Regions from separate parts of the Bariatricus sp. SGI.161 genome, predicted to be linked through region 2. Evidence: a T-box and tRNA genes for the amino acid it is inferred to sense, from the RefSeq annotation. Region 2 holds a T-box; the other holds one or more tRNA genes.
What was found. The T-box of region 2 lies ahead of proS (proline--tRNA ligase). A T-box ahead of a tRNA ligase gene usually reads a tRNA of that ligase, here a tRNA-Pro.
Positions count from the first base shown of each region.

Region 1: it has a tRNA-Pro gene. The T-box ahead of proS (proline--tRNA ligase) is inferred to sense a tRNA for this amino acid. The anticodon was not compared.

Region 1 is NZ_JBNPLX010000002.1:71,987-83,006, reverse strand. Features, by position in the region: gene ACQRBH_RS01785 (ABC transporter ATP-binding protein) at 1-477, opposite strand, end outside; gene ACQRBH_RS01780 (MerR family transcriptional regulator) at 657-1,820, opposite strand; gene ACQRBH_RS01775 (hypothetical protein) at 1,903-2,283, opposite strand; tRNA gene ACQRBH_RS01770 (tRNA-Leu) at 2,426-2,505, opposite strand; tRNA gene ACQRBH_RS01765 (tRNA-Lys) at 2,559-2,631, opposite strand; tRNA gene ACQRBH_RS01760 (tRNA-Gln) at 2,639-2,710, opposite strand; tRNA gene ACQRBH_RS01755 (tRNA-His) at 2,725-2,798, opposite strand; tRNA gene ACQRBH_RS01750 (tRNA-Arg) at 2,868-2,941, opposite strand; tRNA gene ACQRBH_RS01745 (tRNA-Gly) at 2,995-3,065, opposite strand; tRNA gene ACQRBH_RS01740 (tRNA-Pro) at 3,074-3,148, opposite strand; gene ACQRBH_RS01735 (metallophosphoesterase family protein) at 3,271-3,750, opposite strand; gene rdgB (RdgB/HAM1 family non-canonical purine NTP pyrophosphatase) at 3,767-4,396, opposite strand; gene ACQRBH_RS01725 (THUMP domain-containing class I SAM-dependent RNA methyltransferase) at 4,359-5,576, opposite strand; gene ACQRBH_RS01720 (hypothetical protein) at 5,777-5,959, opposite strand; gene ACQRBH_RS01715 (DUF1700 domain-containing protein) at 6,209-6,670, opposite strand; gene ACQRBH_RS01710 (glutamine synthetase III) at 6,814-8,925, opposite strand; gene fba (class II fructose-1,6-bisphosphate aldolase) at 9,114-9,980, opposite strand; gene ACQRBH_RS01700 (aldo/keto reductase) at 10,110-11,020, opposite strand, start outside.
Region 2 is NZ_JBNPLX010000004.1:116,596-127,615, reverse strand. Features, by position in the region: gene yabP (sporulation protein YabP) at 1-178, opposite strand, end outside; gene ACQRBH_RS03980 (RNA-binding S4 domain-containing protein) at 228-467, opposite strand; gene ACQRBH_RS03975 (HU family DNA-binding protein) at 617-925, opposite strand; gene ACQRBH_RS03970 (phospho-sugar mutase) at 1,082-2,812, opposite strand; gene ACQRBH_RS03965 (MarR family transcriptional regulator) at 2,857-3,900, opposite strand; gene ACQRBH_RS03960 (CCA tRNA nucleotidyltransferase) at 3,974-5,293, opposite strand; gene ACQRBH_RS03955 (REP-associated tyrosine transposase) at 5,409-6,176, opposite strand; gene proS (proline--tRNA ligase) at 6,285-7,724, opposite strand; T-box leader at 7,854-8,066, opposite strand; gene ACQRBH_RS03945 (calcium/sodium antiporter) at 8,156-9,121, opposite strand; gene ACQRBH_RS03940 (RluA family pseudouridine synthase) at 9,210-9,902, shown strand; gene spoVG (septation regulator SpoVG) at 10,007-10,282, opposite strand; gene glgD (glucose-1-phosphate adenylyltransferase subunit GlgD) at 10,317-11,020, opposite strand, start outside.

The sequences.
Region 1 (11,020 bases), on a different contig from region 2:
AATACATAACTTATGCTGCTTTGCAAGCACAGTCGCAATCTCCAGGCGCTTCATCTCTCCGCCGGAAAGAGTTGCATCTACTTCTCTTTTCAGATATTCCTGCGCACACAGCCCGACACTACTTAGCAATGCACAGCATTCCGGCTCTGCCAGTTTATGTCCTGCCGCCAGAGACAATAACTTATCCACCGTCATACCCTTGAATCTTGGCGGCTGCTGGAATGCGAAACCGATTCCCGCATTGGCGCGATGATTAATATCATAAGAAGTGATATCCTCTCCGTCCAGTATGATCTGGCCTTCATCTGCCTGTTCAATTCCCATCAACACCTTGGCAAGTGTTGATTTTCCACCACCATTCGGTCCAGTAATGACAAGCATCTCACCATCTTTAACATCAAAACTGATCCCCTTGACGATGCTTCTCTCTATTCCATTTTCATTCACCTTGAATGTCAGATTTTTTACTTCAAGCATATCTGCTTACGCTCCTTTTCCAACTGTATTTTCCAATATATTCTCCTATTATTAATATACACATACTTCACATTATAATCGGTTTTTTCTTTTGTTGCAACATATGGTTTTCCGGACACACATAAAATAGCCTTAATAAAAAGAGCCCGCACGCGAGCTCTTTTATCCAGATTCTCTGATTATCTTAAGATCGTTGTTCCTCTTGACTTGCCCTGCATTGTAAATGCTGCACCGGCGATATTCATCATCTTCGTTGCACTTACGATTGCATAATACCGGCTTCCTCCGCTCTTCGGAGCATCTCCGATTACATGGAACCAGCTAAGTCCAATATATATCGTAAATATAAATGACATCACCGCTGCCGGTATCCACAGGTCACTTAGAATTCCTGCCAACACAGTCAGGATGATTGCATACACAAAGGCCATACCCAGAACATATCTTGCTTTTGAGAAAAATTCTTGCTTTTTCCCTGATAACAGAAAGATCAGAAGTACATATAGCATCATCGCCAGCCAGAAAATCGCAAGATGCATTCCACTTATGGTCTGATTCTTCACTTTTTCTGTACTAAACACGCTACGAACAGCCAATGATATTCCCGCAATAAACGGCGTCAGAACCAAAGCCTCCAAGTGGAAGAATACCGTCAGGGCTTTGACATTTGCGGTAAAATACATACCAATATAGCATATCAAACAGACAATTACCGCCAGAATCAGCCATTTCCACTGGTCAAAGAACAAGGTCTGGCGATTCAGGATCTCTCCCGGATTACTTTTTACCACTGCAATTCTCTTACTCCATGACATTCCTTCATATCTCAAAAAGAAATCCCCCAATAACAGTGCACTAACTGCATTCATGAAATATCCCCACACAAGCATCCATGTCAGATTCTTGTTCAACTGTCCCAGCGTCAGTATCTCCTTGGTAATATCTTCTTTCCAGATCTTCTCAAACTGCTCTTCCCAGATATCCTTTTCCTCCCCCAATATCTGTTCATCCACTTCTTCAAAGGAAATATCCAGCTGTCGGATTGTTCTGCACACCTTTTCAATCTCACGCAGATTCTTCTCTTCCTCACTGATCCGCTCCAGGCGCTTCTCCATAACCTCATCCAGCGAAAGAGCCCCTGCATTCAACATCTTAACATCCGATATCGGAATTCCCAGCGCCCTCAAGACTTTGATTCGTTCCAGATTCTTTACATCCTCTTCTGAATATTCACGGTAATTGTTCTCCCGATTTCTGACTGGATTCAAAAGGCCTTCCTCTTCATAATAACGGATGTTCGCTCTGGTAATCCCCACCCTTTGTTCTACTTCCTTAATCTTCATACGAATCCCTTCCTTTCGTTCTTATATGATGCGATTGTAGGGTATCAAGTTCCCTGAAGGTCAATATATTTCCTGAAACAATTTATTTCCACACAATATCTGCCAAATGTATTTTCTCTATATGAGAATTCCAATCTTCTTTACTATATATCTTCTTATAGAAATTATCTACTTTCATCGTTTCTTTTCCAAATAATCCCCTCTTCTTCTTACAATAATAAACCGTTACTTTCCCATAATATTCCTGGCTTACTCCTGTTGACCGGAAAGTTCCTGACATTGGAGGTATGCCCAGGGTTCTTTTGTCAAAACTAACCAGTAATAAATGATCTTCCGGAACAGGATTGCCAGAAATTATCGAAACGCAGAATTGATTGACACTATCTTTTCTATCATAAAATTCTAAGTCTATTTCTTCCACTATAGCCTTTCTAATCTCATCTATTTCTTTATCATATTTCATATCGATCCCTCCTCTTTCTTTATTTCTTATAGCAATTGTAAAGTATCAAGTTCCTTGAAGGTCAATACTTTCCCTGTAAAAAGATGTCTATATGGACAAAAAAAGCCCCAACCCCCTGAAATCGAAAGGCTGAGACTTTCACTGCGGATGACAGGAATCGAACCTGCACGGTCTCCCACTAGATCCTAAGTCTAGCGCGTCTGCCAGTTCCGCCACATCCGCATAATCCATATAAATGATATCAAAAGGGACCAGCATTCTGATCCCTTTTTTAGTGAGCGTGCGGGGATTCGAACCCCGGACAACTTGATTAAAAGTCAAGTGCTCTACCACCTGAGCTACACGCCCATAATAACTGGGCTAGTTGGATTCGAACCAACGAATGCAGGAGTCAAAGTCCTGTGCCTTACCGCTTGGCGATAGCCCAATAAAAAGAAAAAAGGTGGGTAAAGGGACTCGAACCCTTGATATCCAGAACCACAATCTGGCGCGCTAACCAACTGCACCATACCCACCATATATATTACTTATCGAACTATTGATGTCCAACTAAGTACCACCTTATTCAATTTTTGTGGTTCTAACGAGCCTGGGGGGATTCGAACCCTCGACCTACGGCTTAGAAGGCCGTTGCTCTATCCAGCTGAGCTACAGACTCATAAGACTAGCTCCTTAGAACTATACTTCTTAAATCCCTTATGGCTTTAAGAAAGCGGGTGATGGGAATCGAACCCACGTATCCAGCTTGGAAGGCTGGTGTTCTACCATTGAACTACACCCGCAAAGTCTATCGGGGTGACAGGATTCGAACCTGCGACCTCCTGGTCCCAAACCAGGCGCTCTAGCCAAGCTGAGCCACACCCCGATATTTTATTTTCGTGTCATTTATGTCTTCATCTCCGTGACACAATAGTTATTATATAGCAAGGCTCTCGGCTTGTCAACAACTTTTTTCACTTTTTTACAGTACTTTTTACAACGCACTTTTTACAGATATCGTAATGAGAATTCTATCCTGTCTCCGCCCCCAATTTCCATCACCATATAACTGGGCCTGCGACCTTCTTGCCTTGGATACGCAATGCTTCCCGGATTCAATGTAATAAGATCTTCTTCTCGAGTCAATGTCGGTTTGTGTGTATGACCATACATCACAATATCCGCTCCTCGTGCTCTTGCTTCTTCTTTTAATCGTTCTTCTCCCATAGAGACATAGTAATAATGTCCATGGGAAATAAATATATGGTAATCACCTATCATAAACTCTTCTTCACCCGGAAGATCGGAAAAGAAGTCATTATTTCCTCTGACAATATGTGTAGGACAGTCTTCCAACGCTGTGATATAATCTTCTCCACCCTCGACATCTCCGAGATGAATCAACATATCCATTGGCTTTTCTTCCTCCAGTACCTTTTCCAGATTCCTGTGTGAACCGTGTGTATCGCTTACAATCACTACCTTCATAAGTATCCTCGCAATCTTATCTTTCTCTGGATTCCAGTTTTTTCTCCAGAATCTTTCTCATCTTTCTTAAGCCTTCCCCTCTGTGGCTGAGTTCATTCTTCTTCTCCGGTGCAAGCTGTGCACTGGTGCATCCATACTCCGGAAGATAGAATATCGGATCATATCCGAACCCATTTTCCCCTGCAATCTCATACCCGATGATTCCTTCCATCGTTCCTCTGACCACTTCACTGCTTCCATCTGGGAACGCAGCCGCAATGGCACAGACGAATCTGGCAGTTCTTTTTTCATCCGGCACGCCATCTAATCGGTCAATCAGGTTCTGATTCTTGATATCGTAAGAAGTGTCTTCTCCCATATATCTTGCTGAATAGATTCCCGGCTCTTTGTTCAGATAATCAATTTCCAGGCCTGAATCATCTGCCAGAACCACCGCATTTTTGTATTTCGGCATATTCGCCGCTGCTTCTGCTATTTTGGTCGCTTTTATCAAGGCGTTTTCCTCAAATGTCTTTCCATCCTCTACCACATCTGCCGTAATTCCCGCTTCCTTCTGGGACAGAATCTCCATTCCCAGATCTTCGAGAATCATACGAATCTCTATCATCTTATGTGCATTGCCTGTTGCAAATATAATCTTTTCCATCTGTTTCCTCCCCTTTATTATTTCTCTGTTGTTCTCTGGGCCGTCTGGGCGGTTTTGGCCCCAGGAACTGGTAAAAGTATGTTTTTAACATGCCATTATAAATCTTACGGTTCTTATCCGCCTTTCTTCCAAAATACCTCTCTGCTTCTTCATAAGAAGTAATCATGTACGCAGACCAGGAATCCAGTCGTTTGAAACTGTCGCCAAATGCTCTGTATAATTGCGGCAAGTCTTTCTTGTCTTCCAGACGCTCTCCATAAGGTGGATTCGTAATGATAAATCCATACTTCTTCGGATGGCTTAAGTCTTTGACGTCTCTTTCCTGAAAATGAATCAGATGTCCAACGCCTGCTTCTTCTGCATTTCTTCTGGCTATCTTAATGACTGAGCCATCCAGATCATATCCCTGAATATCCACATCAACCTCGTCATCAATCAGGTCACTGGCCTCATTGACTGCATCATACCATAACTTCTTCGGAATCAGATTCGTCCATTCTTCTGCCGTGAAAGACCGGTTCATGCCTGGCGCAATATTTGCCGCCATCATAGCCGCTTCAATCGGAAATGTTCCGCTTCCGCAGAATGGATCCACCAGAATCCGGTCTTTCCTCCATGGTGTCAGCATGATCAATGCCGCTGCTAACGTCTCCGTAATCGGTGCTTTTCCTGAAACTTCACGATATCCACGCTTATGGAGGGATATTCCTGATGTGTCAATTCCAATTGTAACCACATCTTTCATCAAAAATACCCTCACCGGATAGGATGCCCCATCTTCCGGGAACCATTCCATATGATAATGCTCCTGCAGCCGCCTTACCATAGCCTTTTTCATAATCGACTGTATATCAGAAGGGCTGAAAAGCTTACTCTTCACAGAAGCAGCCTTCGCAACCCAGAACTTTCCATCTTTCGGAATATAATCTTCCCAGGGAAGACTCTTCGTCTTTTCGAACAGCTCATCAAACGTCACCGCCGTGAAGCTCCCGACTTTCCACAATATTCTCTCCGCTGTACGCAAGAATATATTAGCACGGCAGACTGCGTCCGCATCCCCATAGAAAGTGACCCTTCCGTCTTCGACTTCTGAGATCTCATATCCCAAATCAAGAATTTCTCTTTTTAATACCGCTTCCAATCCAAAATGACAGGGCGCAATCAATTCAACTTTCTTCATATAATAATCTCTCTGTTCTCCAATTCTATCTATTTACTTTTCCATCTTACTTTCTTTCTATAGCACTTGTCAACTCACACCGAAAACTTTCTGTTATCCTGTTAAAATCAAAAATATTTTTATACAAAAAACACCGCCTGCGGTAATCATTTTCCACAGACGGTGCTTTCGTACTTCAGTTTCTATTCTGTCAGATCAGATTAGTATTTATCACCGAAGTTTGTGCTGTTCGCATTCTTGTTCTTTGAAGTTGTACTCTGTGTAGATGCATTTCTGTTAGATGCATTCTTATCAGATACGTTTCTGTTAGATGTGTTCTTGTCAGATGCATTTCTGTCAGATGTATTCTGACTGTTGTTAGATGAACTATAATTCTTAGCCATGTTAATTCCTCCTAATCTTTTTGGTTACGAGGTTATTATGTCCGTGCTCTCAGATTTTATGTATCTTTTTCACAAAAATGCTCTTGCAAATATATTAAGTTTTTTTTAATTTTTAACTTGCTTTTTGAACCACCCTATATTATACTTAACAATGTAGAAAGAATACTTTCTACAACCCCTTATTAATTATTTATACTCCCCTCAAAAGACCGATGGCTCCCCCATCGGTCTTTTATTTATCCTATATATCTATTGTCGCCTATTCCCCAGCACTCTTATCACGAACATAATGATCAATAACGGAAGCAAAATCGGGGCAAGAAGGCTTATAAGACCGCCGATCACGGCAACAACTACCATAATGATTCCTACAATTCCCAATATCAGAAGCAATTTTTTCCACCAGGTATCAAAGCCAAATACATGTACATGGCCGCCAGCCTTCTGTTGTTCCTGTTCATATCTTTGATTATATGGTTCATATCCATATTCATCCTGTGTATTACCCTGTATCTCAACAGATTCAATAATTGTCTTGGCAATCGCCCACGGGTCTCCCAACTCCGCGATCACGTCTTCTTCCCTTCGTCCTTTTCTTACTTCATCACTGATATAACTATCGTAATATCTGACATTATCCTGCACAATCGGACCGCTCAGATCATTTGCCAACGCATGTCTTAATTTTTCCAAAAATTCACTTTTTGTCATGAAAGCCTCCTGCATCTATTCTTACATATATCTGTGCCTTACAGTATATTTTCAATAATAAAACCTTGAACTTAGAATATCACATACCCGTTTCCATTCCAAGTCCAAGGTTCTAAAATTTTTCTTATGACTTTATTAAAATCCTATACTTCAAACATAAGATCGCCGTAAGATGGCATTGGCCATGCTTCTTTATCTACGATCATCTCCAGTTTATCAACTGGTGCACGAAGTGCTTCCATAGCAGGAACAACATCGAAATGATAGTATCTTGCCTGCTCTTCGCCTTCTTCCATTGCTGCTGCTTTATCAGTGATTACAATAAGCTCTTCTAATGCTTTCTTTGTCTCTGTAAGTAATGCAGAGATTTCTCCCAGCAATTCAGCCTGAACAGATGCATCTGCGCCAGCTTCCTTCACTACAACAACTGTATCTGCCAGAGATTTTGTATACTTAATAACTGCAGGAACAATCTGCTTACTTGCCATATCGATCATCGTACGTGCTTCAATATTGATTGCCTTTGAGTAGTTCTCATATTTGATTTCTGCACGAGACTCAAGCTCAGCTTTGGTAAATACTTTGAACTTTTCAAACATAGCTACCGTCTTTTCTGTTGTCAGAGCAGGAATCGCTTCTACCATAGATTTAATATTCGGAAGTCCGCGTCTCTGGGCTTCTGCAACCCACTCATCAGAGTAACCATTGCCATTAAAGACAATACGCTGATGCTCAGTTGCATATTGTTTGATCAGATCATGAACTGCTGTCTGGAAGTCATCTGCATTCTCCAGCACATCGCATGCTTCTGAAAATGCTTCTGCAACGATTGTATTCAGTACAACGTTTGGTCCTGCGATAGAATCACGGGAACCTACCATACGGAATTCGAATTTATTTCCAGTAAACGCAAATGGTGACGTTCTGTTACGGTCTGTAGCGTCTTTTGCAAGATCTGGCAGTGTGCTTACACCGGTCTCCAGTTTGCCGCCCTTCAGGCTGTGCGTAGCTGCACCTGTACTGATCAGCTGTTCCAATACATCCTCTAATTGCTCTCCAAGGAAGATTGAGATAATTGCCGGAGGAGCCTCATTTGCTCCAAGTCTGTGATCATTTCCTGGATCGGCCGCTGACTCACGAAGCAGATCTGCATGTTCATCAACTGCTTTCAGGATACAGGTGAGTACAAGTAAGAACTGGATATTTTCGTGAGGAGTTTTTCCTGGATCCAACAGGTTTTTACCGTCATCTGTAGTAAGAGACCAGTTATTATGCTTACCAGAACCATTGACACCTGCGAATGGTTTCTCATGAAGCAGACATTTCATACCGTGCTGGCATGCAACTCTCTTAAGAGTCTGCATTACCAAATGGTTATGGTCAACCGCTACATTAGCTTCTGCATAGATTGGAGCTAACTCATGCTGTGCAGGAGCAACTTCGTTATGCTGTGTCTTGGCAGATACACCGACTTTCCACAGTTCTTCATTGACATCTTTCATGAAACCTGCGATTCTCTGACGAATGGTTCCAAAATAGTGATCATCCAATTCCTGGCCTTTTGGAGGCATAGCACCGAACAATGTACGTCCTGTGTAGATCAAATCCTTTCTTTGAAGGAATTTCTCAGCATCCACAAGGAAATATTCCTGCTCAGGTCCAACGGAAGGTGTTACCTTCTTGGATGTTGTATTTCCAAAGAGACGGACCAGTCTGATAGACTGTTCACTGATTGCCTGCATAGAACGAAGCAATGGTGTCTTCTGATCCAGCGCTTCTCCTTTATATGAGCAGAATGCAGTAGGAATGCAAAGTGTAGCTCCGGCTGCATCATGTCTTACAAATGCTGGAGATGTACAATCCCATGCTGTATATCCTCTTGCTTCGAATGTTGCACGAAGACCTCCTGATGGGAATGAAGATGCATCTGGTTCTCCTTTGATCAATTCTTTTCCAGAGAAACTCATCAATACCTTTCCACTCGGAAGAGGTGCAGAGATAAATGAATCATGCTTCTCAGCAGTTACTCCTGTAAGAGGCTGGAACCAGTGGGTATAATGAGTAGCACCCTTTTCAATTGCCCATTCCTTCATCTCATGTGCAATGACATCTGCTGTTGCAAGGTCTAACTCTTTACCTTCCTCAATTGTTTTCTTCAGATCTTTGTAAACTTTTTTTGGCAGACGTTCCTGCATGACTGTGTCATTGAATACGTCTTCGCCAAAAATATCAGCCACATTAATTGCTTCACTCATATCTTTGCGTTTCCTTTCTTAATCTTTAATTTTAAGCTAATGCTGCGGGGTTTTATGTACCAGAGAAACTCTCTTGTATAAAAGTCAGAAAAAAAGGCACTCCAGATAACTCTGGAACGCCTTTGTTCTTTCTATGCCTGTTAGTATAACTCAATCGGTCGAAAAAGGCAAGTGAAAATTTTATCAAATTATTCAGCCTTACCAACGGAGCCAAATAATTCCATCTTCTCTTTTACTGTCTGCATGATTGCGTCTACACCTGGTTTTAATAATTTACGAGGGTCATATCCCTTTCCTTCCAGATCTTTTCCTGCTTCGATATATTTACGTGTAGCATCTGCGAAAGATAACTGGCATTCTGTATTAACATTGATCTTAGCAACTCCAAGGTCGATAGCTTTCTTAATCATATCTTCTGGAATTCCTGTACCACCGTGAAGTACTAATGGCATATCTCCTGTAAGCTTCTGGATTGCGTCCAGAGTTTCAAAGCTTAATCCTGCCCAGTTCTCTGGATATTTTCCATGGATGTTACCGATTCCTGCTGCAAGCATGTCTACGCCAAGATCAGCGATCATCTTACATTCATTAGGATCAGCACATTCGCCCTGACCGATTACTCCATCTTCTTCTCCACCGATCGCACCTACTTCAGCTTCCAGAGACAGACCTTTTTCTTTACATACTGCGATTAACTCTTTTGTCTTTGCAACGTTCTCTTCGATTGGGTATTTGGAACCATCAAACATGATAGAAGAGAATCCTGCTTCAATACATTTATAACATCCGTCATAAGTACCATGGTCAAGGTGTAATGCAACTGGAACTGTAATTCCAAGTTCTTCGATCATTGCAGATACCATAGCTGATACAGTCTTGAAGCCTGTCATATATTTTCCTGCACCTTCAGATACACCTAAGATAACTGGTGACTTGCATTCTTCTGCTGTAAGAAGGATTGCTTTTGTCCACTCAAGATTGTTAATGTTGAACTGTCCCACTGCATAGTGGCCTGCTACTGCTTTGTCAAGCATCTCTTTTGCTGATACTAACATATATTATTCCTCCAATTCCTTGGCCATGTAACATTACATCTGCATGGCAATTATATTCGCTTGTTTCATTATATCTCATAAAAGGAAAAAAAACAAGGAGAAAGGTAATGCACTCTCAGAATATGGCAATTACAGAATTCTCTTTCCTGCTTTTGCATACAGCGTATACCATTCTTCTCTTGTCAGCGTAATATCTGCTCCCTGGCATGCATCTGCTATCCTTTTCTGGTTCGTTGTTCCCAGAATTACCTGCATATGTGCCGGATGTCTCAGAATCCACGCCACAGCAATCGCTGTATTCGTCACATTATATTTTTCAGCAAGCTGATCAATATAAGCATTTAATTCACCATAAGTCTCCCAGTCTGTGAGGAATGGTCCTTCAAACAGACCTTTCTGGAACGGCGACCAGGCCTGAATCGTCATTGCTTTCAACCGGGAATATTCCAGGATACCACCTTCATAATCGACAGCCTGTGGAATCCGGTTATTCACACTAAGTCCGGTATCTATCATCGGACAGTGAGCAATACTCAGCTGGAGCTGATTAAACACCAGTGGAGCATCCACCGCACGGTCAAGGAGTTCCACCTGTCCCGGATTCATATTCGAGACTCCAAAGTATCGAACCTTGCCTGCCTTATGTAGAGTTTCAAAAGCATCCGCAACTTCTTCTGGTTCCATCAAAGTATCCGGGCGATGGAGAAGCAGAGCATCCAGATATTCCGTCTGCAATCTTGTCAATATTCCATCCACAGCCTCCAGAATATGTTCCTTTGAAAAGTCGTAATAATCCTGTTCGCTCTTGCAGATGCCGCATTTACTCTGAATATATACTTTATCACGTAGTCCCGGATTCTCCTTAAGCACTTGTCCAAACAATTGCTCACATTCACCGCGCATTCCAGCAGTGCCATACACATCGGCATGATCAAAACTGTTGATTCCGTTCTCCAGACAAAGATTCACTATTTGCTCAACTTCCGTACTGCTCATTCCTTTAAAGCGCATGCAGCCTTGTATGACTGCTGATTGTCGCA
Region 2 (11,020 bases):
CAAGGCTTAAGCGATTCACATGCAGATCACTGCCTTTTACCATCAACATCCCTTGTTCCGTCTCCAATAATATTTCATTTAAATCAAAGGATAGTACATCAATAACTCCTGTCACCAGACTGGTTTTTCGATTATTGATCACCAGTTTGTGATTTTTTTGTACCGTTCTTTCTTCCATGTGCCTCACAACCTTTCTTAATTATCTTATGAAAGGTTGTTTCTATTTATTACAAATACCGGAACAAGTCTTTCGCTTCTTCTTTCTTCGTAGTCTCCTGGATATCCAGAACTTCCACTTTGACCGTTTTCATTCCAAACTGAATCTCAATGATGTCTCCTGGTTTTACTTTCACCGAAGCTTTTGCCACGTTGCCATTGACCAGCACACGACCCGCATCACACGCCTCATTAGCCACCGTTCTTCTCTTAATCAAACGGGATACTTTTAAAAATTTGTCTAATCTCATATTCTCTCCTTCTCCGTATTCCTTCACTTTTCGTATCAGCTCAAAAACCTGATGAAAACAGATTTTCTTATAGAGTAATAAAGGGTATCTCTCAAGCCTTTTACGGCTTTTGAGATACCCTTAATCTTATTCCATATCAGCTCACCGAATTATTCGTTAACAGCGTCCTTTAATGCTTTACCAGCTTTGAATTTTGGTGCTTTGCAAGCATCAATCTTCATTGTCTTACCAGTCTGTGGATTTCTTCCTTCTCTTGCTGCTCTCTTGCTAACTTCGAAAGTTCCGAATCCTACCAACTGAACTTTATGCTCTTTCTTTAATTCTTCTGTTACAACATCGATAAATGCTTTTAATGCTTTCTCAGAATCCTTCTTTGATAATTCTGCCTGGTCAGCGATTGCTGCTACTAATTCTGTTTTGTTCATGGATGATTTCCTCCTCTTGTTTACATATAGAATCCCTTATTTATTTAATTCTACTAATTTAACGCGACTTTCATAACAATTTAAATGAAACGCCTTTAGTTACAGTTATACCTGTTTTCCATGTAAATGTCAAGGTGATTTCTCAGTTTTGCCCCGTATTTTCAGGGTTTTTCACACTTTTTTAATAACTTAAAGCATTGTGTTAATCATGGACAAAACTTCTTCTCCCAGTTTGCTTGATTTTTCATCTGCATCTGCCAGAGATGTGCCCTTTATTCCATAGTAGAATTTTACTTTTGGCTCTGTTCCGGAAGGTCTTACACACAGCCATGCATCATCTGTCAGATCATAATATAATACATTAGACTTTGGAAGGCCAGTAGCAGTTACTTCGCCAGTCGCAATATCTTTGATGGTATCAGCCTGATAATCTCTTGCCTTCAGCACCTTATATCCGCCAACCTCTGTCGGTGGGTTCTTGCGAAGCGTCTCCAGGATCTCCTGAATCTTCTGAAGTCCTTCGATTCCTTTTAACGTAATAGACTGAATGTCGTCTTTATAGTAGCCATATTTATCATACATGTCCACCATTGCATCCCACAGAGTCTTTCCCTGAGTCTTGTAATATGCAGCAGCCTCACACAATGCCATTGTGGCAACAATTGCGTCTTTATCTCTTGCATGAGTTCCGATCAGGCATCCGTAACTTTCTTCAAATCCAAAAAGATAGCTTCCCTTACCTGTGGTCTCGAATTTTAAGATCTGCTGTCCGATGAATTTAAATCCTGTCAGTACTTCAATCAGACCGATATCATATCCCTTCGCGATTGCATCTGCCAGATTGGAGGTAACGATTGTCTTGATCAGATAACCATCATCCGGAAGTCCCTGGAGAGCTTTGCGCTGTCCAATCTCATAATCTGCCAACAGGCAGCCGGACATATTTCCAGTCAATGTATGATAAACGCCATCTTTGTCTTTTACACGCACGCCAAGACGGTCAGCATCCGGGTCTGTAGCAAGTACCAGATCTGCATCTACTTCCTTGGCAAGTTTCAATCCCAGTTCAAATGCTTCCTCTGCTTCTGGATTCGGATAAGAAACTGTTGGGAATTCACCGTCTGGAAGCTCCTGTTCTTTTACTACATATACATTCTCAAATCCCAGTTCCTTCAATATACGTCTTGCAGGGATATTGCCAGTTCCGTGAAGCGGGCTGTATACAATCTTCAGATCCTTTCCGACCGCATCAATAGAATCCTGATGAATTACCTGCTTCTTCAGTTCTGCTATGTATCCATCATCTACATCTGCGCCAATAACCTGATACAGGCCAGCCTTCTTTGCTTCTTCCTGATCCATTGTCTTAACAGTATTGTAATCTACAACAGCCTTTACCTCATCCATAATTCCTTTATCATGAGGTGGTGTAATCTGTGCGCCATCTTCCCAGTATACTTTATATCCATTGTATTCCGGTGGATTGTGGCTGGCTGTAATATTGATTCCGGCGATACAGCCCAGAGAACGCACTGCGTAAGACAATTCCGGTGTTGGACGCAAGGATTCAAACACATATGCCTTAATTCCATTTGCCGCCAGGCACAAAGCTGCCTCGTTCGCGAACTCTGGAGACATACGACGAGAATCATAAGCGATTGCTACCCCTTTGCCCTGCTCGCCCTTCTTAATAATATAATTGGCAAGTCCCTGGGTTGCTTTTCTTACAGTATAGATATTCATGCGGTTCGTTCCTGCACCGATAATTCCCCGAAGTCCGGCAGTTCCAAACTCAAGATCTTTGTAAAAACGCTCTTTGATCTCTTTATCATCCTCTGCAATACTCTTTAGTTCCGCTTTTGTAGTTTCATCGAAGTATGGATTGCTCAACCACGCTTCATAATTTTCACGATATTCCATTGTCGTACCTCCTGTCCTTAATGATTCTATTATACAACAGGAATCTACAAATGAAAAGAAAATATATCCTCTAAAAATCGCTTCTTTTCTTCTGTCTGCCTAATTGCCAGCTCCAGTTTTTCAATACTCTTCGTGGATATCCATGCTTTATTTGAATGGTAGTATGAATTTGCGATTTTCCAGAATTTTTCCGGATAAATCAACCGAATCTTCAGATACTCCATCTCTGAATCTGTAAGTGGGCGGATTGCTGAATATGCATTCAACATATTATCACCCAGTCTCTCTCTCCACCCATGCTTTTCCATAACTTTACGCAAAAAATAATACAAATCTTCAACTTGGACATCTCGTTTAAATTTTTCAAAGTTCGTTGTAGCAATACCATAGGGCTCTTTTCTATAATTGCCGCTCCCTGAACTCCCATTTGCCAAAAAATTATTTCCTGAGAGCATCAGGACATTATGATAATTGTATTCCCCATGGGTCATACAGCAATTTTCCACACTCTCCTGATAAAGCTTCTCGTAATCTGAATTCTCCAATTCCTCTAATGCTATCGCCGCCCATTGATACATCTGGTCAAAATATTTTAAAAAGGAGGATTCAAACGCCCCCTTGGGAGAGATGCCACGCACAAATCTTCTTACTTTTTTTAATTCTCGATTATGCCTCAGGTACTCCTCTTCAAGATGTGCACCCGGCATCACACTATGCTCCATCCTATGACACATCAGGGTATGCAGTTTCGCCAGATTCCCCGAAGCTGCCAAAAGCTCTGACGGTTTCTTAATATCACATTCCTGTCCCCGGAACCATAGCTTCAACACATATCTGCTTCCATCTTCCAAGACTGAGAGAAATTCCCCCGTCTTCGTCAGCACAATCCGATCCGTTTGTGTATACCCCTGATTCTGAAGATATTCATGTAACTCATATAACGCAGGAATACGTTTTTTGGACACTTTTACTTCCTTAAGCAACAGAATTCCTTCAACTGTGTCGCATAAAATAGCACCCCTGGTCTTGCGGGTGCCGCTGACTTCAATATCATATTGTTCTAATATACTTTGTTCATACTCCTGCATATCCATCCCCTGCACTCTACATTACATATTCTCTCTAGCGTATGATGCAAAAAGATAAAATATGATTAGGAGCTTATTTAAGTTTTTTTAAAAGTTCGTTTTTTTCATTTAATTCAGGATTCTCTATTACCATTTCCAACAGTTCGTTCAATTTATCTCCGATTTCTTTTCCCGGTTTCATCCCTGCTTCGATCAAATCCTTTCCTGTAACGGCCAGATTTTTTAATGATACACACTGCCCAGTCTCTACTATTTCCTGATACAACTTTTCGATATCATTCAGATTTTTCACTTTTTCTTCTCTCTGATACATACTCTGCGCGAGTATATCTGCACGGCGGACCTCCATATAATATGGGAACAGATCCTCTCCGATTATATTCATTGCACGACGGACATTCTTAGCCGTTGCAGGCATTCGATAATCATGGTAACGCACCAATTTCGTCACTTTACCAATCGTATTATTGTCAAATTTTAATCTTCTCAATATGGATTTTGCAATAATTTCACTTTCTAAAGCGTGCTTTTTAAAATGCGCCACACCTGCTTCATCCATGGTTTTTAACGCCGGCTTTCCCATATCATGCAGCAACATCGTTAATCGCAGCACCTTATCGGCACGTACATTCTGCAATGCATGTAATGTATGCTCTCCCACATTGTACATATGATGCGGCGTCTCTTGTTCTGTAACCATTAAACGGTCAAATTCCGGCAAAAATATCTTCGTAATACCAAGATCATATGCGTCCCGCAATAACTCTGGCCGCGCCGAAGTGAGCATTTTCACCAACTCCACTTGTATCCGCTCTGCGCTGATATTGTAAAGCGTAGGGGCCAGTTCTTGCATCCCGCACCGCGTCTCCTCCTCTATCGAGAAGCCAAGCTGAGCCGCAAATCGAATTCCCCGAAGAATTCTAAGTGCATCTTCGGAAAAACGTTCCCTCGCATTTCCCACACATCGTATTATTTTTTTATTTAAATCCTCCACACCGCCAAAGATATCCACGAGCCCATCTTTGTCATTGTAAGCCATCGCATTAATCGTAAAATCTCTCCGCAGCAAATCTTCTTTCAGACTTCGCGTAAACGTTACTTCCTTCGGATGACGGCTATCTTCATATTTGCCATCAATTCTATACGTTGTCACTTCATATCCTTCTTTGTCAAGGAGCACCGTGACCGTCCCATGTTCGATTCCAGTGTCAAATGTCTTATGAAACAAAGATTTCGTTTCCTGCGGCATAGCAGACGTTGTAATGTCCCAATCTTCCGGCTCTCTGCCAAGAATCGAATCCCTGACACATCCACCAACGGCATAAGCCTCATATCCATGTCCCTGCAACGTCTCAATAATCACCCTTACATTCGTCGGCAATTGTATATTCAGGTTTCCCACAATCTCATCCTCCCTCACATTCATCTATACACCATCATAACATGGGGACGGGGGTTTTTTCAAATTCCTCCGTCCCAAATTAAAATAACCGTGTCCCTTTTTCATTTTACCCTGTCCCTATTAATCCTCCTCTAATATTTTGCATAATAATCATTACTTTTTTCTGTGATATTTGCAAAACTTTCATTAGTTCTTTTTTATATTCTTTTCTTATCTCAACATAATTAAACAATTCTTCCTCCTGCAAATTATATTTCCACTTGTATTCTGCAAGAATTTCCTTTGCAATTCTCATGTTGTTTTTTTCCATATCCTCATCCACATCGTCAAATATATCCCAACTCTCAAATCTGTGGAATTCAAGAAAATCCTGATTTGTGTGAAACTTTTGATTTACCATCAAAAAAGCCTTCTCATCCAGAATGTCTCGAACTCCTCTGTAAAATTCTGACATACTGCTGTATTTATAATCCAACATTTCTTTCACGCTTCCATTTTTCGCCGGATTTCTGTGGATATATCGAAGGCAGTTCCAAAAATAACTTTCCTTTTCTACGCATTGGCTCTTAAATCTGTCCTGAAAAACATATCCAATTCTATGATGTTTATAATTATAATAATGTGCAAATGCGGCTAAGACTTTAGCCATAAATGACGCTAATTCTTTCAAATCAGCTTTGATTAACATATGAAAATGATTTGGCATTATGCAATATGCTAAAATAGCCACCTCATACTCAGAAAGATTCTCTCGAATCAAATTGATGATACGGGTTTTTTCCCCTTTTTCTTTAAAAACCGGCATTTTATTTAATCCACGCACCATTACATGGTACATTCCAGTCGAACTTTCCTGTCTTGCTCTTCTTGGCATTTTTCTCCCTCCTTTGCAAAGAGGGACACCGCAAAATGAATTAGGGACACGGATATTTTAATTTGGGACGGAGGAAATTGAAAAAACCCCCGTCCCCAACTAAGGAGCTTAGTATGATTTGCCCCAATATGCCATGTGTTTTGCTGGTTTTCCGCACCAGATACATTTGTCTGAAATCATTTCTTCATCTTCAATCAGACATCTGGTCGCAGCTCCACCTGTGACGTATTTTACTTCACCTTCGCATTCTGGATCTCCGCACCAGCAAGCCTTTACGAAACCACGGTTTGCCTGGAATTTTTCTTTCATTTCGTCCATCGTTGTTGCTGTATCAATATGGCTCTGTAAGAAGTCATTTGCTCTGTCATACATATCCTGCTGTTCTTGCTCTAAGATGTCACGTAATTTTGTGGCAATTTCGTCCAGAGATACTACAATCTTCTCACGATTATCACGACGTACGACTACAACCTGGTTCTTTTCGATATCTTTTGGACCAATCTCGATACGGGTAGGAATACCCAGGATCTCCTGCTCGGAGAATTTCCATCCTGTACTCTTATCGGAATCATCGATCTTCACTCTATAACCAGCTTTTTTCAATTCATCCAGCAGTGCAAATGCTCTGTCAAGCACGCCTTCTTTGTGCTGTGCAATTGGAATAATACGGCATTCAACTGGTGCAACGTGTGGAGGAAGAACCAATCCATCGTCATCACCATGTACCATGATCAGGCCGCCGATACTTCTGGTAGACCATCCCCAGGAAGTCTCGTAACAACTGTGAAGCTGATTATTCTTATCCACATATTTAATGCCAAATGCATCTGGGAATCCACTTCCGAAGAAATGGCTGGTCGCGGACTGTAGTGCTTTTCCATCATGCATCAGCGCTTCGATTGTGTAGGTATCCTGTGCACCTGCAAATTTTTCATGTTCCGCTTTTCTTCCTGCTACGAAAGGCATTGCCAACGTCTCAGCATAGCAGTCTTTATATACCTGCCACATCTGGATGGTTCTTTCTTCAGCTTCCTCATAAGTTGCATGAAGAGTATGGCCTTCCTGCCACAGGAATTCTCTTGAACGTAAAAACGGTCTTGTTGTCTTTTCCCAACGAAGAACAGAATTCCACTGATTCCATACCTTTGGTAAATCTCTATAAGAACGAACTGTCTTAGCCCACAAATCACAGAACAACGTCTCAGATGTAGGACGAATACACATTCTTTCCTGCAATCTTTCCATACCGCCATGAGTTACCCAGGCAACTTCCGGTGCAAATCCTTCGATATGTTCAGCCTCTTTTTCCAGCAAACTTTCCGGAATCAAGGTTGGCAGATATACATTTTCCACACCTGTCTCTTTAAAACGTCTGTCCAGATCTGCCTGAATCAGTTCCCAGATCGCATAACCATTTGGCAGATAATTCAAGCATCCTTTCACGCTTGAATAATCACACAGCTGTGCTTCACGAACAACATCTGTGTACCATTGTGCAAAATTTTCATCACGTGGTGTGATATTTTTTACTAATTTTTCCTTTGCCATGTTTCTCTTCTCCTTTTCTTTTCTAGCAGGGCCCTTGCCCCACGATAATTTTAGCCGGGAACCAATCTGCTCTTTGTCAAATGTTTTGACTTTAAATAAAACAAAAAACACCGGGCTTCTCGTTCCCATCAAAGGGACCGAAAAGCTCGGCGGTACCACCCTAGTTAACTGCGACCCTCTCGCAGCTCTCTCTCGTCACCATTAACGCTAGTGTCACGCTGTACTTTCATACAGGGGCTCCAAGGTAGGTTCATTACTTATCAATACAAGAATCTTTCAGCCAAAGGATTCCCTCTCTGTAGAATTGCATCCGTAATTACTATTCCTCTTCTTCACCCATCCTGCCTTCTGCAACCATCATTGCCAGCAGGTTATTCAATTAAACGTAATTTTAATCCATTGTTTTTTATTTGTCAAGACAAAACATGCCACTATCGAATCAAAATATACACAAAAAACGCCAGATAGGCAAGCAAAAACAAAGCTCCCTCTGTTCTTCGAATCTCTCGCTTGCTGATTGCCGAAAAATAAACGATCAAACTTGCTACAATTAACAAGACGGTATCATAAACCGCTGTAACATCCAATGTAATCGGTGTGATCACAGAAGATATTCCTAAAATCAGCAATATATTAAATATATTCGAGCCAACCACATTTCCCACTGCAAGATCATTTTCGCCTTTTCCTGCCGCAACCATAGAAGTCACTAATTCCGGCAGAGAGGTTCCAAGGGCCACAATTGTCAAGCCAATAAAGGTCTGACTAAGCCCGAATGTTTCAGCAATATTACAAGCACTGTCTACAACCAGATCGCCACCCAGCGCAATCCCAGCAAGCCCTCCGATTATATATAATGCACTTTTCATCGGACTCATCACTTTATAATCCTCTTCCACTTCAGACACTTCATTTCTTGATGCAAGAGCATCTCTTACCGTCGCATAGAGAAATACAGCAAATAATATCAGAAATAAAAGTCCGCCCCATCTTCCAAGGACAAAAGTCCCTTCTCCGCTTAAAACTTTTGCAATGGAAAAATCCGAATCTAGCAAAAGCAAAATTACCGCGATAAAGATTGAGAAAGGAAATTCTTTCTTTAGCAAAGACCATTTTGCCTGCACTGGATTCACTAACGCGCAACAGCCAAGCACTACCAGAAGATTGAATATATTTGACCCCAAAACATTACTAACCGCCAGATCATTACTCCCCTGTATTGCTGCCGTGACGCTGACCGATAGTTCCGGCATACTGGTTCCAAAAGCCACAACAGTAAGTCCAATAATAATCGTTGGAACTTTCAGTATTTTTGCAACGCTCGAACTTCCATCCACAAAAAAATCCGCGCCCTTAATCAGCAGAACAAACCCTACTATCAACAATATATAATCCATAACATTCTTCCTCGTTTCATTTGCATATTCTTTCACACTATGGTTAAATGATAAGAGCGAAAAGAATCAAAGTCAAGGAGAATTATATATGGCAGCAAATACTCTGGAAATATTATACGAAGATTCCCATATCCTTGTATGCGTAAAACCCCACGGAATCGCAACTCAAAGCAAACGAATCGGCAGTCCCGATATGGTAAATTTATTAAAAAATCACATATATCAATCCAATCCTTCCCAAGGAGAACCCTACCTCGCAGTAATTCACCGCTTAGACCAGCCAGTTAAAGGAATTCTTGTATTTGCCAAGACTCCATTTGCCGCAAAAGAACTAAACAAACAACTCACTTCCCAGGGATTTGGCAAATATTATCGTGCCCTTGTCGACGGATGCCCCCCTCAAGATGAAGGCAAGCTAGAAAATTACATGATAAAAGATACAAAAACCAACACCGCCAAAATTTGCACCGCCAACACAAAAGGGGCAAAAATTGCCAGACTCTCCTACAAAATCATCCAAAAGGGACAGGGTTATTTTAATTGGGGACGGGGGAATTTTAATTTTACTCCGTCCCAAACTGAACTTGACATCCATCTGGATACCGGCCGCCATCACCAGATTCGTGTACAATTAGCCAATATCGGCTGTCCTATCATCGGGGACACCAAGTATAATCCCCATTGCAGCGAACGGAACGAATGGCAAGAAATCTGTCTGTGTGCCTATAAACTAGAATTTCAGCATCCTAAAACACACAAACTCCTACATTTTGAATTATAAAAAGGGACAGGGTTATTTTAATTTGGGACGGAGGAAATCTCAATTTCCCCCGTCCCAAATTCATCAAAAAAGAAGAGGGAGCACTCCCTCTTCTTTTATCCTTCTTATTCCTCAGCTGGTTCTTCTTTTAATGCCTCTTCATATTTTTCAAGAATAATGTTCTGAATGCGTTCTCTTGTTCCTGAATTAATCGGATGTGCAATATCCCGATACTCACCGTCCAAAGCCTTCTTACTTGGCATAGCAATAAAGAGTCCTTTTTCGCCCTCAATAACTTTGATATCATGTACTACAAATTCTTCATCCATAGTAATTGAAACCACTGCTTTTAATTTTCCCTCTTTTGCTACTTTACGCACGCGTACATCTGTGATTTGCATTTTTCTTCTAGCCCCTTTCTTCCAAGCCGTTGCACTATAGTGCATACCTCTCGTTCTTTTCCACAACTACCTTCACACCATTTTCCCCAACATGACGTGTATTTGCTCTGATCGTGTCGCGGCTCTCTACAATACAGTTCTCAATATATGTATTATCACCGAGATAGACGTCGTTCAGGATAATTGAATTCTTGATGACACAATTATTTCCGACAAACGTCTTCTTGAAAAGGATAGAATTCTCTACCGTACCGTTGATGATACTTCCGCTCGCCACAAGACTGTTCTTAACCACCGCACCAGGATTATATTTCGCTGGCGGCAGGTCGCTCACTTTTGAGTAGATCTCCGGACGCTCTTTGAAGAAATAATTTCTTACTTCCGGTTTCAGGAAATCCATGTTCGTCCGATAATAAGCATCCACTGTTGATATGTTGCTCCAGTAATCTTTTATCTTATAACCATATATTTTTTTCAGATTCTTATATCTGATCAAAATATCAGTTACAAAATCAAATCTGTCTTCTTCTGCGCAATGCTCAATCAATTCTATCAACAGTCTTCTTCTGATCACATAGATTCCCGTTGATATGGTATTCGAAGTTGCGACCATCGGCTTCTCTTCAAATTCCAAAACGCGCATATCTTCATCCATTTTCAGCGTTCCAAAACGGCTGGCATCCTCATCCGGCCCCAAATCCTTACAAACCACCGTAATGTCGGCCCGCTTATTGATAT